DNA from 2 places in the Xanthomonas sp. NCPPB 3200 genome. Region 1 is predicted to be linked to the other one. Evidence: predicted binding sites of a transcription regulator. Region 1 holds the regulator's gene; the other holds the start of a gene.

The links. Region 1 encodes HrcA, which represses chaperone genes, less so after heat shock. Its sites were predicted from a motif close to TTNGCACTCNNNNNNNNNGAGTGCNAA; they were not measured.
Region 2: the regulator HrcA is predicted to act here: its motif matches at 3,362-3,388, upstream of rpoH (RNA polymerase sigma factor RpoH).

Annotation. Positions count from the first base shown of each region.
Region 1 is NZ_CM150785.1:1,748,711-1,753,889, forward strand. Features, by position in the region: gene fur (ferric iron uptake transcriptional regulator) at 1-80, shown strand, start outside; gene recN (DNA repair protein RecN) at 193-1,857, opposite strand; gene hrcA (heat-inducible transcriptional repressor HrcA) at 1,974-3,026, shown strand; gene grpE (nucleotide exchange factor GrpE) at 3,126-3,644, shown strand; gene dnaK (molecular chaperone DnaK) at 3,787-5,179, shown strand, end outside.
Region 2 is NZ_CM150785.1:4,289,296-4,294,474, forward strand. Features, by position in the region: gene AC06DU_RS18550 (hypothetical protein) at 1-248, opposite strand, end outside; gene AC06DU_RS18555 (NAD(P)/FAD-dependent oxidoreductase) at 367-1,659, shown strand; gene AC06DU_RS18560 (trimeric intracellular cation channel family protein) at 1,712-2,326, shown strand; gene rpoH (RNA polymerase sigma factor RpoH) at 2,475-3,350, opposite strand; gene ung (uracil-DNA glycosylase) at 3,550-4,275, opposite strand; gene AC06DU_RS18575 (response regulator) at 4,281-5,123, opposite strand; gene ftsX (permease-like cell division protein FtsX) at 5,132-5,179, opposite strand, start outside.

The sequences.
Region 1 (5,179 bases):
GGCAGATCGCCGCCCAGCATGGCTACGAGCTGGAAGAGCACTCGCTGGTGCTGTACGTGCGCAAGAAGCGTCCGCGCTGACGGCAAGCTGGTGGTAGTGCGGCAACGACAAGGCGGCTTCGGCCGCCTTGTGCGTTTGCCGCCATCGGCTGCCTAGGCAACCCCGGTGGCGGCCGAGACAGCGCCCGGCGGCTCAGGCGCTTTGCAGCAGCTTGCGTGCCGCCGCGCGGGCTTCCTTGCTGACTTCCACCCCGCCCAGCATGCGCGCCAGCTCTTCCTGGCGCGCCTGCGGGCCGAGCAGTTCGACCGCGCTCTGGGTCATGCCGTCCACCGGCGCCTTGCTGACCCGATAGTGCGCGTGGCCCTTGGCGGCCACCTGCGGCAAGTGGGTCACGCACAGCACCTGGCGCTCTTCGCCCAGGGCGCGCAGCTTTTGCCCGACGATGTCGGCCACTGCGCCGCCGATGCCGGAATCCACTTCGTCGAAGACCATGGTCGGCACGCTGTCCAGCCCGAGCGCGGCGACCTCGATCGCCAGCGAAATCCGTGACAGCTCGCCGCCGGAGGCGACCTTGCGCAACGCGCGCGGCGGCTGCCCGGCGTTGGCGGCGACCAGGAATTCCACCCGCTCGGCGCCGTTGGGGTCAGGGCGCAGGGTGTCCTGCGGCAGCAGCTGGATCAGGAACTGCCCGCCGCCCATGCCCAGCTCGCCGATCAGCGTGGTGGTGGCGGCCGACAAGGCCTCGGCAGCGGTGGTGCGGCTGGCGCTGAGGCTGCTGGCCGCGCTGCGCCAGACGCCGATCGCCGCCTCGATATGCTTGTCCAGCTGCTGCAGGCGCTCGTCGGCGCCGCGCAGGCTCTCCACTTCCAGGCTCATGCGGTCGCGCTGGGCGGCCAGTTCGTCCGGGGTGACGCGGTGCTTGCGGGCCAGATCGTGCAGGCGACCGAGCCGGCGCTCCATCGCCTCGAACTGGGCCGGGTCGGCCTCCAGGTCGTCGCGCACGCGGTCGAGCAGGGCCAGCGCCTCCTCGATCTGGATGACCGCGCTGTCCAGCAGTGCATCGACCTCGCCCAGGCGCGGCTCGTGCTCGGCCACGCGCGCGAGGTCATGGCGGCTGTCCTGCAGCAGGCCCAGTGCGGAGGCGCCGTCGTCGCCGTTGAGCTGCAGGGCCACGCTGTCGCACGCGCCGATCAATGCGGTGGCGTGCGCCTGGCGGCGATGATTGACGTCCAGCGCGGCGATCGCGGCCGGATCCAGGTCCTCGCGTTCCAGTTCGCTGAGCTGGTGTTCCAGAAAGCCGATGCGGTCGGAGACATCGCCCTGCGCGGACAGCGCATCGCGTTCGTCCAGCAGGGCCTGCCAGCGCTGGCTGGCCTGGCGCACCTGCTCGCGCTGCGCGGCGTTGCGGGCGTAGGCGTCGAGCAGGGCGAGCTGGCTGTGGCGGGCCATCAAGGCCTGGTGTTCGTGCTGGCCGTGAATCTCCACCAGCCGCGAGGCCAGCTCCGCCAGTTGCGAAGAGGTCACCGGGCGGCCGTTGATCCAGGCACGCGAGCCGCCATCGGCACGGATGATCCGGCGCAGCTGGCATTGCGCGTCGTCGTCGAGTTCGTTGTCCGACAGCCAGGTCAGGCCCGGGTGCTGGGCCGGCAGCTGGAATTCGGCCGACAGTTCGGCGCGGTCGGCACCGTGGCGGACCACGCCGCTGTCGGCGCGCAGCCCGGACAGGAAGCCTAGCGCGTCCACCATCAGCGACTTGCCGGCGCCGGTTTCGCCGGAAACCACGGTCATGCCTGGCCCGAATTCCAGTTCGGTGGCGCGGACGACGGCGAAATCCTTGATGGAGAGGTGTCTGAGCATGGGATCGAGTGTGAACGCTTTGGGGAAGCTTAGGGTGGGAGCGGCGGGCAGGGAATAAGACGCTTGCCAACCGCAGGGCCAGACATTATCTATGCCCAGTCTCACCGGATGATCCCATGCGCGCGTCACAGTCCCCAACGCTCGATCCCCGCGCACGCCAACTGCTGCGGACGCTGATTGCCCGCTACATCCGCGATGGCGAGCCGGTGGGCTCCAAGACGCTGGCCCAGCACGCCGGGCTGGACGTCAGCCCGGCCACCATCCGCAACATCCTGGCCGACCTGGAGGATGTGGGGCTGCTCAGCTCTCCGCATACCTCGGCCGGGCGGGTGCCCACCGCGCACGGTTACCGGGTGTTCGTCGACAGCCTGGTGCAGATGCAGCCGCCCGGCGAGGAAGAAGTGCGCCGTCTGCGCGCGGAGCTTGCCAGCGGCAACGGCACCCAGTCGCTGCTGGGCAGCGCCTCGCAGATGCTGTCGGCGATGAGCCATTTCGTCGGCGTGGTCAGCGCACCGCGGCGCGAGCAGTTCGCGTTCCGGCATATCGACTTCGTGGCGCTGGACGCGCGCCGGGTGCTGGCGATCCTGGTGTTTGCCGACAACGAGGTGCAGAACCGGGTGATCGAGCCGCGCCGGGCCTACGAGCCGGCCGAGCTGGAGCGGGTGGCCAATTACCTCAATGCGCAATTTGCCGGGCGCGCGCTGTCGGACATCCGCGCCTCGCTGCTGCGCGAGCTGCGCATGGCCAAGAACGAGATGGAGCAGCTGCTGGCGCACAGCGTGGATCTGGCCAGCGAGGCGCTGGTGCCGGCCGACGCCGACGACATGGTGATGGCCGGGCAGACCCGCCTGATGGGCGTGCAGGACCTGTCGGACCTGGACCGGCTGCGCGAGCTGTTCGAGGCCTTCGCCAGCAAGCGCGAGATCCTGCAACTGCTCGAACGCACCATCCAGGCGCCGGGCGTGCGCATCTTCATCGGCGAAGAGACCGGCATGCTGTCGCTGGACGATGTCTCGCTGGTCACCGCGCCGTATGCCGCCAATGGCCAGGTGCTGGGCGTGCTGGGCGTGATCGGGCCCAAACGCATGGCCTACGACCGGGTGATTCCGCTGGTGCAGACCGCCGCCCAGGTGCTGGGCGCTGCCATGGAACCGCCCGGCACGCGATAAGCGGCAGCGATCGATACGATCGTTTTGCTTGAAACGCGCGCGCGCGCCCACATACGGGGTGACGTTGGGGCGGGCGTTCCGCTTGCCCGGGAACTGCACATGAACCAAGACCACCCCGAATTCGACTCCGAAGACCTGTCCCAGAACCCACCCGAGACCGATCCGCTCAAGGCCGAGATCGAGTCGCTGCGCAGCGAGATCGCGCTGGTCAAGGCCGATGCCCTGCGCGAGCGGGCCGATCTGGAAAACCAGCGCAAGCGCATCGCCCGCGACGTCGAGAACGCGCGCAAGTTCGCCAACGAGAAGTTGCTGGGCGAGCTGCTGCCGGTGTTCGACAGCCTGGACGCCGGCCTGACCGCGGCCGGCACCGAACCCAGCCCGCTGCGCGATGGCCTGGACATGACCTACAAGCAGTTGCTCAAGGTCGCGGCTGACAACGGCCTGACCCTGCTCGACCCGGTCGGCCAGCCGTTCAACCCGGACCAGCACCAGGCGATCAGCCAGGGCGAGGCCGAGGGCATCGCCCCGGGCCACGTGGTGCAGGTGTTCCAGAAAGGCTATCTGCTCAACGAGCGTCTGCTGCGCCCGGCCCTGGTGGTCGTGGCCAAGCACGACTGAACCGCAGCGCCCGGCTGAACTGCCGGGCGCATGCGCGAAACGCAGATTCGTGCAGGTGGCTTGAACACCTGCGCACCACCCCCACATCTCAGCCAGACCCGGCGTCGCCGGACACAGCTACAGAATCATCAGGAGCGTATCCATGGGCAAGATCATTGGTATTGACCTCGGCACCACGAACTCGTGCGTGTCGATCATGGACGGCGGCAAGGCCCGCGTCATCGAAAATTCCGAGGGCGACCGCACCACGCCTTCGATCGTCGCCTACACCAAGGACGGCGAAGTGCTGGTCGGCGCCTCGGCCAAGCGCCAGGCGGTGACCAACCCGAAGAACACCTTCTACGCGGTGAAGCGCCTGATCGGCCGCAAGTTCACCGACGCCGAAGTGCAGAAGGACATTTCGCACGTGCCGTACGGCATCCTCGCCCACGACAACGGCGATGCCTGGGTGCAGACCAGCGATGGCAAGCGCATGGCGCCGCAGGAAATCTCTGCGCGCGTGCTGGAAAAGATGAAGAAGACCGCCGAGGACTTCCTGGGCGAGAAGGTCACCGAGGCCGTGATCACGGTGCCGGCGTACTTCAACGACAGCCAGCGTCAGGCCACCAAGGACGCCGGCCGCATCGCCGGTCTGGACGTCAAGCGCATCATCAACGAGCCGACCGCAGCCGCCCTGGCCTATGGCCTGGACAAGAAGGGCGGCGACCGCAAGATCGCCGTGTACGACCTGGGCGGCGGTACCTTCGACGTGTCGATCATCGAAATTGCTGAAGTCGATGGCGAGAAGCAGTTCGAAGTGCTGGCCACCAACGGTGACACCTTCCTGGGCGGCGAAGACTTCGACAACCGTGTCATCGAGTACCTGGTCGACGAATTCAACAAGGATCAGGGCATCGATCTGCGCAAGGATCCGTTGGCACTGCAGCGCCTGAAGGACGCCGCAGAGCGCGCCAAGATCGAGCTGTCGACCAGCCAGCAGACCGAAGTGAACCTGCCGTACGTCACCGCCGATGCCTCGGGCCCGAAGCACCTCAACATCAAGCTGACCCGTGCCAAGCTCGAAGCGCTGGTGGAAGACCTGGTCAAGAAGTCGATCGAGCCGTGCCGCACCGCGTTGAACGATGCCGGCCTGCGCGCCAGCGACATCAACGAAGTGATCCTGGTCGGCGGTCAGACCCGCATGCCGAAGGTGCAGCAGGCGGTTGCCGATTTCTTCGGCAAGGAACCGCGCAAGGACGTCAACCCGGACGAAGCCGTGGCCGTGGGCGCTGCGATCCAGGGCGGCGTGCTGGCCGGCGACGTCAAGGACGTGCTGCTGCTGGACGTGACCCCGCTGTCGCTGGGTATCGAAACCATGGGCGGCGTGTTCACCAAGATCATCGAAAAGAACACCACCATCCCGACCAAGGCCTCGCAGACCTTCTCCACCGCCGAGGACAACCAGTCGGCCGTGACCGTGCACGTGCTGCAGGGTGAGCGCGAGCAGGCCCGCTTCAACAAGTCGCTGGCCAAGTTCGACCTGTCCGGCATCGAGC
Region 2 (5,179 bases), 2.4 Mb from region 1:
ACCACCGCATCGCCCTGCAGCGCGGCGCGTGCCTGGTCGGCAAACAGCGACCAGCCGAACACGATCAGCCAGCCGAGCGCGCCCAGCACCAGCATGCCGAACAGCACCACGCAGGCCGCCAGCCCGATCAGGCCGAGTGTGACGCCGCTGAGTTTCTGTCCGGGCGCACGCGCGGCAGCCGGTGCCATCGCCGGAGAAGCGGATGGCGGTGGCGACAGCGGCGGCAACGGCGGCGGTAGTGACGGCATGCGGTCATCAGGTGGATGAGATGCGACATGATGCCGCAGGCAGGCTGGATCCAGGCGGCATGTTCATTACCGATGCGGCATGCTGATGAGCCCGCGTCGCAATCCATCGGACCTTACGATGACTTCTTCCCCCTCCCAAGCTCCGCTGCACCTGGTTGTGGTTGGCGGCGGTTTCGCCGGCTTATGGGCCACCCGCGCGCTCGACGATCCCGGCATCCGCATCACCCTGATCGACCGCCAGAACCATCACCTGTTCCAGCCGCTGCTGTACCAGGTCGCCACCGCCGGCCTGTCGGCACCGGATATCGCCGCGCCGCTGCGCCACATCCTGCGCGAGCAGCGCAATGTCGAAGTGCTGCTCGGCGACGTCGCCGAAATCGCACCGGCCCGCCGTGAGGTGGTGCTCGCCGACGGCAGCACGCTCGGCTACGACATGTTGCTGCTGGCCACCGGCGCCACCCATGCCTACTTCGGCAACGATCAATGGGCCGAGCATGCGCCCGGCCTGAAGACGCTGTACGACGCGCTGGTGCTGCGGCGCAAGTTGCTGCTCGCCTTCGAACGCGCCGAGGCAGAGTCCGACCCGGCCGCACGCGCAGCCTGGCTGAGTTTTGCCGTGGTCGGCGGCGGCCCGACCGGCGTCGAGCTGGCCGGCACGCTGGCCGAGATCGCCCGCCACACGCTCAAGAACGAATTCCGCCATATCGACCCGCAGCAGGCGCGCGTGCGCCTGGTCGAAGCCGGCCCGCGCGTGCTGCCCTCGTTCCCGGACGATCTCACCGCCAAGGCGCGCAAGCAGCTCGAGCGCCTGGGCGTGGAGGTGCACACCGGCACGCCGGTCACCCACATCGATGCGCTGGGCTATCAGCTCGGCGACACCTTCGTGCCTGCACGCACCGTGGTGTGGGCCGCCGGCGTGGCGGCATCGCCGCTGGCGCGCACGCTGGGCGTGCCGCTGGATCGTGCCGGCCGCGTGCTGGTGGAGCCGGACCTGAGCGTACCCGGTCACCCGGAGATCTTCGTCGGCGGCGACCTGGCCTCGGTGCAGCAGGACGGCCGCCCGGTACCGGGCGTGGCACCGGCGGCAAAGCAGATGGGCAAGCACATCGCCAAGGCGATCCGCGCCCGCCACCGCGGCCAGCCTGCACCAGCCTTCCGTTACCAGGACTACGGCAACCTGGCCACGATCGGCCGCATGGCCGCCATCGTGCATGTCGGCAAGCTCAAGCTCTCCGGCATCGTGGCCTGGTGGTTCTGGCTGGCCGCGCACGTGTACTTCCTGATCGGTTTCCGCAACCGGTTCGTGGTGCTGGTGAACTGGGCGATGGCGTACTGGAGCTACCAGCGCGCCGCGCGCATCATCTTCGGCGGTGCCACCGACGACCCGCCGCCCAGCAGCAAGGACGGATGACAGCGGCGCAGGCCGTGCGCGATGCTGTGCGGCCTGATGCGACGGTCTGATCGTGACCACTCTCCTGTTCCTGCTGGATCTGCTCGGCACCTTCGTGTTCGCCCTCAGCGGCGCGACCGTGGCGGTGCGCAATCGCCTGGATCTGTTCGGCGTACTGGTGCTGTCGTGCGCGGCGGCGGTGTCCGGCGGCATCGTGCGCGATGTGCTGATCGGCGCCACCCCGCCGGCCGCACTGGTGCATCCGCAGTACCTGCTGGTCGCCTGCCTGGCCGGCGTGGCCGGTTTCTACTGGCATGCGGCGGTGGAACGGCTGCGCAACCCGGTGCAGTTGTTCGACGCGGCCGGGTTGGCGCTGTTTGCGGTCTACGGCACCAGCAAGGCGCTCGATTACCAACTCAGCCCGCTCAGCGCGACCTTGCTCGGCATGCTCAGCGGCATCGGCGGCGGCATCGCGCGTGATCTGCTGGTGGCGCGGACGCCGGTGGTGCTGCAGGCCGAGCTGTATGCGGTCGCCGCGCTGGCCGGTGGCGGCCTGGTCGCGATCGGGCACATGCTCGCAGTGCCGCAGGCCTGGTCGCTGGCGACCGGCGCGCTGGTCTGTTTCGGGCTGCGTTTCATGGCCATCCGCTACGGCTGGCATCTGCCGGTGGCGCGCCTGCCGGAATAGCGCCGGCGGGCGCAGCGCGGTCGATCATCGGCGAACGACCACGACGAACCACCGCGCGTCGTCGGACTCGACGCAGCACAAGCAGCCCACATGCAAACGGCCCGGAAAACCGGGCCGTTTGTGCAACACCTGGGGCATGATCGAAGGATCAGGCCACGAACAGTGCCTTCATCTTCTTCAGCGCATTCGCCTCGATCTGGCGGATACGCTCGGCCGACACGCCATACTCGTCGGCCAGCTCCTGCAGCGTCACCTTGGAGTCGGAGTCCAGCCAGCGGCGCTTGACGATGTCGCGCGAGCGCGTGTCCAGGCCGGCCATGCCTTCGCGCAGCAACTGCAGCTGATTGTCCTCGCTGTCGTGACGCTCGTAGGCCTGCGACGGATCTTCATCGTTGGCCACCAGATAGCTCACCGGCGACGGCGGGCCGTGATCGTCGTCTTCGTCGGACGAGGCATCGAAGCCGATATCGCGACCGGACAGACGCGACTCCATCTCCATCACTTCGCGCTCGGAGACGTTCAGGTCCTTGGCGACCGCAGTCACCTCGGACGCGTTGAGCCAGCCCAGGCGGGTCTTGGACTTGCGCAGGTTGAAGAACAGCTTGCGCTGCGCCTTGGTCGTGGCGACCTTGACGATGCGCCAGTTCTTCAGGATGAACTCGTGCATCTCGGCACGGATCCAGTGCACTGCGAAGCTGACCAGGCGCACGCCCATTTCCGGGTCGAAGCGCTTGACCGCCTTCATCAAGCCGATGTTGCCTTCCTGGATCAGGTCGCCCAGCGGCAGGCCGTAGCCGTTGTAGCCGCGAGCGACGTGCACCACGAAGCGCAGGTGGGAATGGACCAGCTCGCGCGCGGCGTCCAGATCCAGCTCGTCACGGAAGCGACGGGCAAGATTCTGTTCCTCATCGACCGACAGCACCGGGATCTGGTGCACGGCACCGATGTAGGCGTCCAGCGAACCGAGCGCACTGGGAATCGGGAGATTGTTTGCCACTAGGGCAGTCGAGGTGATCTGGTTCATAGGGCACCATCTTAGCAGTCGAACTATTGGACTGCCGGGTACAGAAAGAGTTCCCAGCGTTCCATTTATAGGACGTTCGGGCTTTTGGTATCGCCGTCGTTCTACGGCGCAACTCCCGACTTCGAGCACCTACGCTACCACCGCCGCCCTGCGCAGACCGTGACAAAGCCGCCGCGAAACGGGCCGGCGCCGGTACCGTTCAGCCGCTGGCCGGAGTGGTGTCCAGCGCGTTGCGGGGCGGCAGCGACCAGTCGATCGGGCCCAGCCCGCGGCGCTGCAGGTGCTCGTTGGTCTTGGAGAAGTGCTGGCAGCCCAGAAAGCCGCGATGCGCCGACAACGGCGAGGGATGCGGGGCCTTGAACACGCGATGGCGCGCCTGGTCGATGACCTTGCCCTTGGACTGCGCGTAGCTGCCCCAGAGCAGGAACACCAGGCCTTCGCGCTCGCGGTTGAGGGTCTCCACCACATGGTCGGTGAAGCCTTCCCAGCCCTTGTTCTGGTGCGCGCCGGCACGGCCCTGCTCCACCGTCAGCACCGCATTGAGCAGCAGCACGCCCTGGCGCGCCCACGGCATCAGATAGCCATGGTCCGGACGCGCGATGCCCAGGTCGTCCTGGATCTCCTTGTAGATGTTGAGCAGCGACGGCGGCACCGGCACGCCGGGCAACACCGAAAAGCACAGCCCATGCGCCTGGCCTTCGCCGTGATACGGATCCTGGCCCAGGATCACCACCTTGACCTGCTCGAACGGGGTGGCGTCGAAGGCCGCAAAGATCTGCGGGCCCGGCGGGAACACCCGCGCCCCGGCCGCCTTGCGCTGGCGCAGGAATGCGGACAGCTCCTGCATTTCCGGGCGCAGCAACCAATCGCCCACCCGCGCCTTCCACGACGGTTCCAGCTGGATACGCGCTTCCACTTCAGCCACTTCGGTCATAGCGTGACAGCCTGGTCCTCAAGCCGTGCCAGGCGCAGCTGGAACAGCACCTTGGTCACCAGCAGACGTTCTTCGATGGGTTTCTGCACCAGGTCGTTGGCGCCGGCGCGCAGCAGCTCGGACTGGTTGCGCGGATTGGTGTCGCCGGTCATCACCAGCACCGGCAGGCGACGCTTGCCGTAGGCGAAGTCGATGCGGATGCGCTCGACCACGTCGCGGCCGTTGAGCTCGCCCTTCAGGGTCACATCGGTCAGCACCACGTCGATGCGGCGCTCGGTGCGGCCCAGCGATTCGGCGGTGAGCAGCGCAAAGGCATCCTCGGCGGTGAGCACATGCACCACCTTCAGGCTCTGCCGCTCGAGCATGCGCTTGGTCGCCTCGGCCACCACGCGGCTGTCCTCGATGTACAGCACGGTCGCGCCGACCACCGGCTCGGGCTGCACATAGCCGCGGATGAAGGTCGCCAGGGCTTCGTGGCCCAGCGCCTTGTCGAAATAATCGGTGACGTATTCGGTGAAGCGGCGCTCCACCAGATGCTGCTGCGCATCGCCGGAGACCACGATCACCGGCACATAGGCCTGGCCGGCCGCTTCGCGCACGCTGCGCGCCAGGGTCAGGCCATCGCCATCGGGCAATGACAGCGAGGTGGTGACCAGATCCACCGCACCGGCTTCCAGCGCCTGGCGCGCCTCGGCGATGCTGGAGCAGCCGATCACCTGCACGTTGGGCAGATCACGCTGCAACACATCGGCGATCAGCTTGCGCACCAGCTTGGAGCCATCGACCACCATCACACGCGGCGCGTCGCTGATCAGGTGCTTGAGATCCGGTGGATGCATGGCAGGCCTCAGGTCTCGGTGGGACGGGTCTGGCGAAGGAAATGGCCGGTGACCAG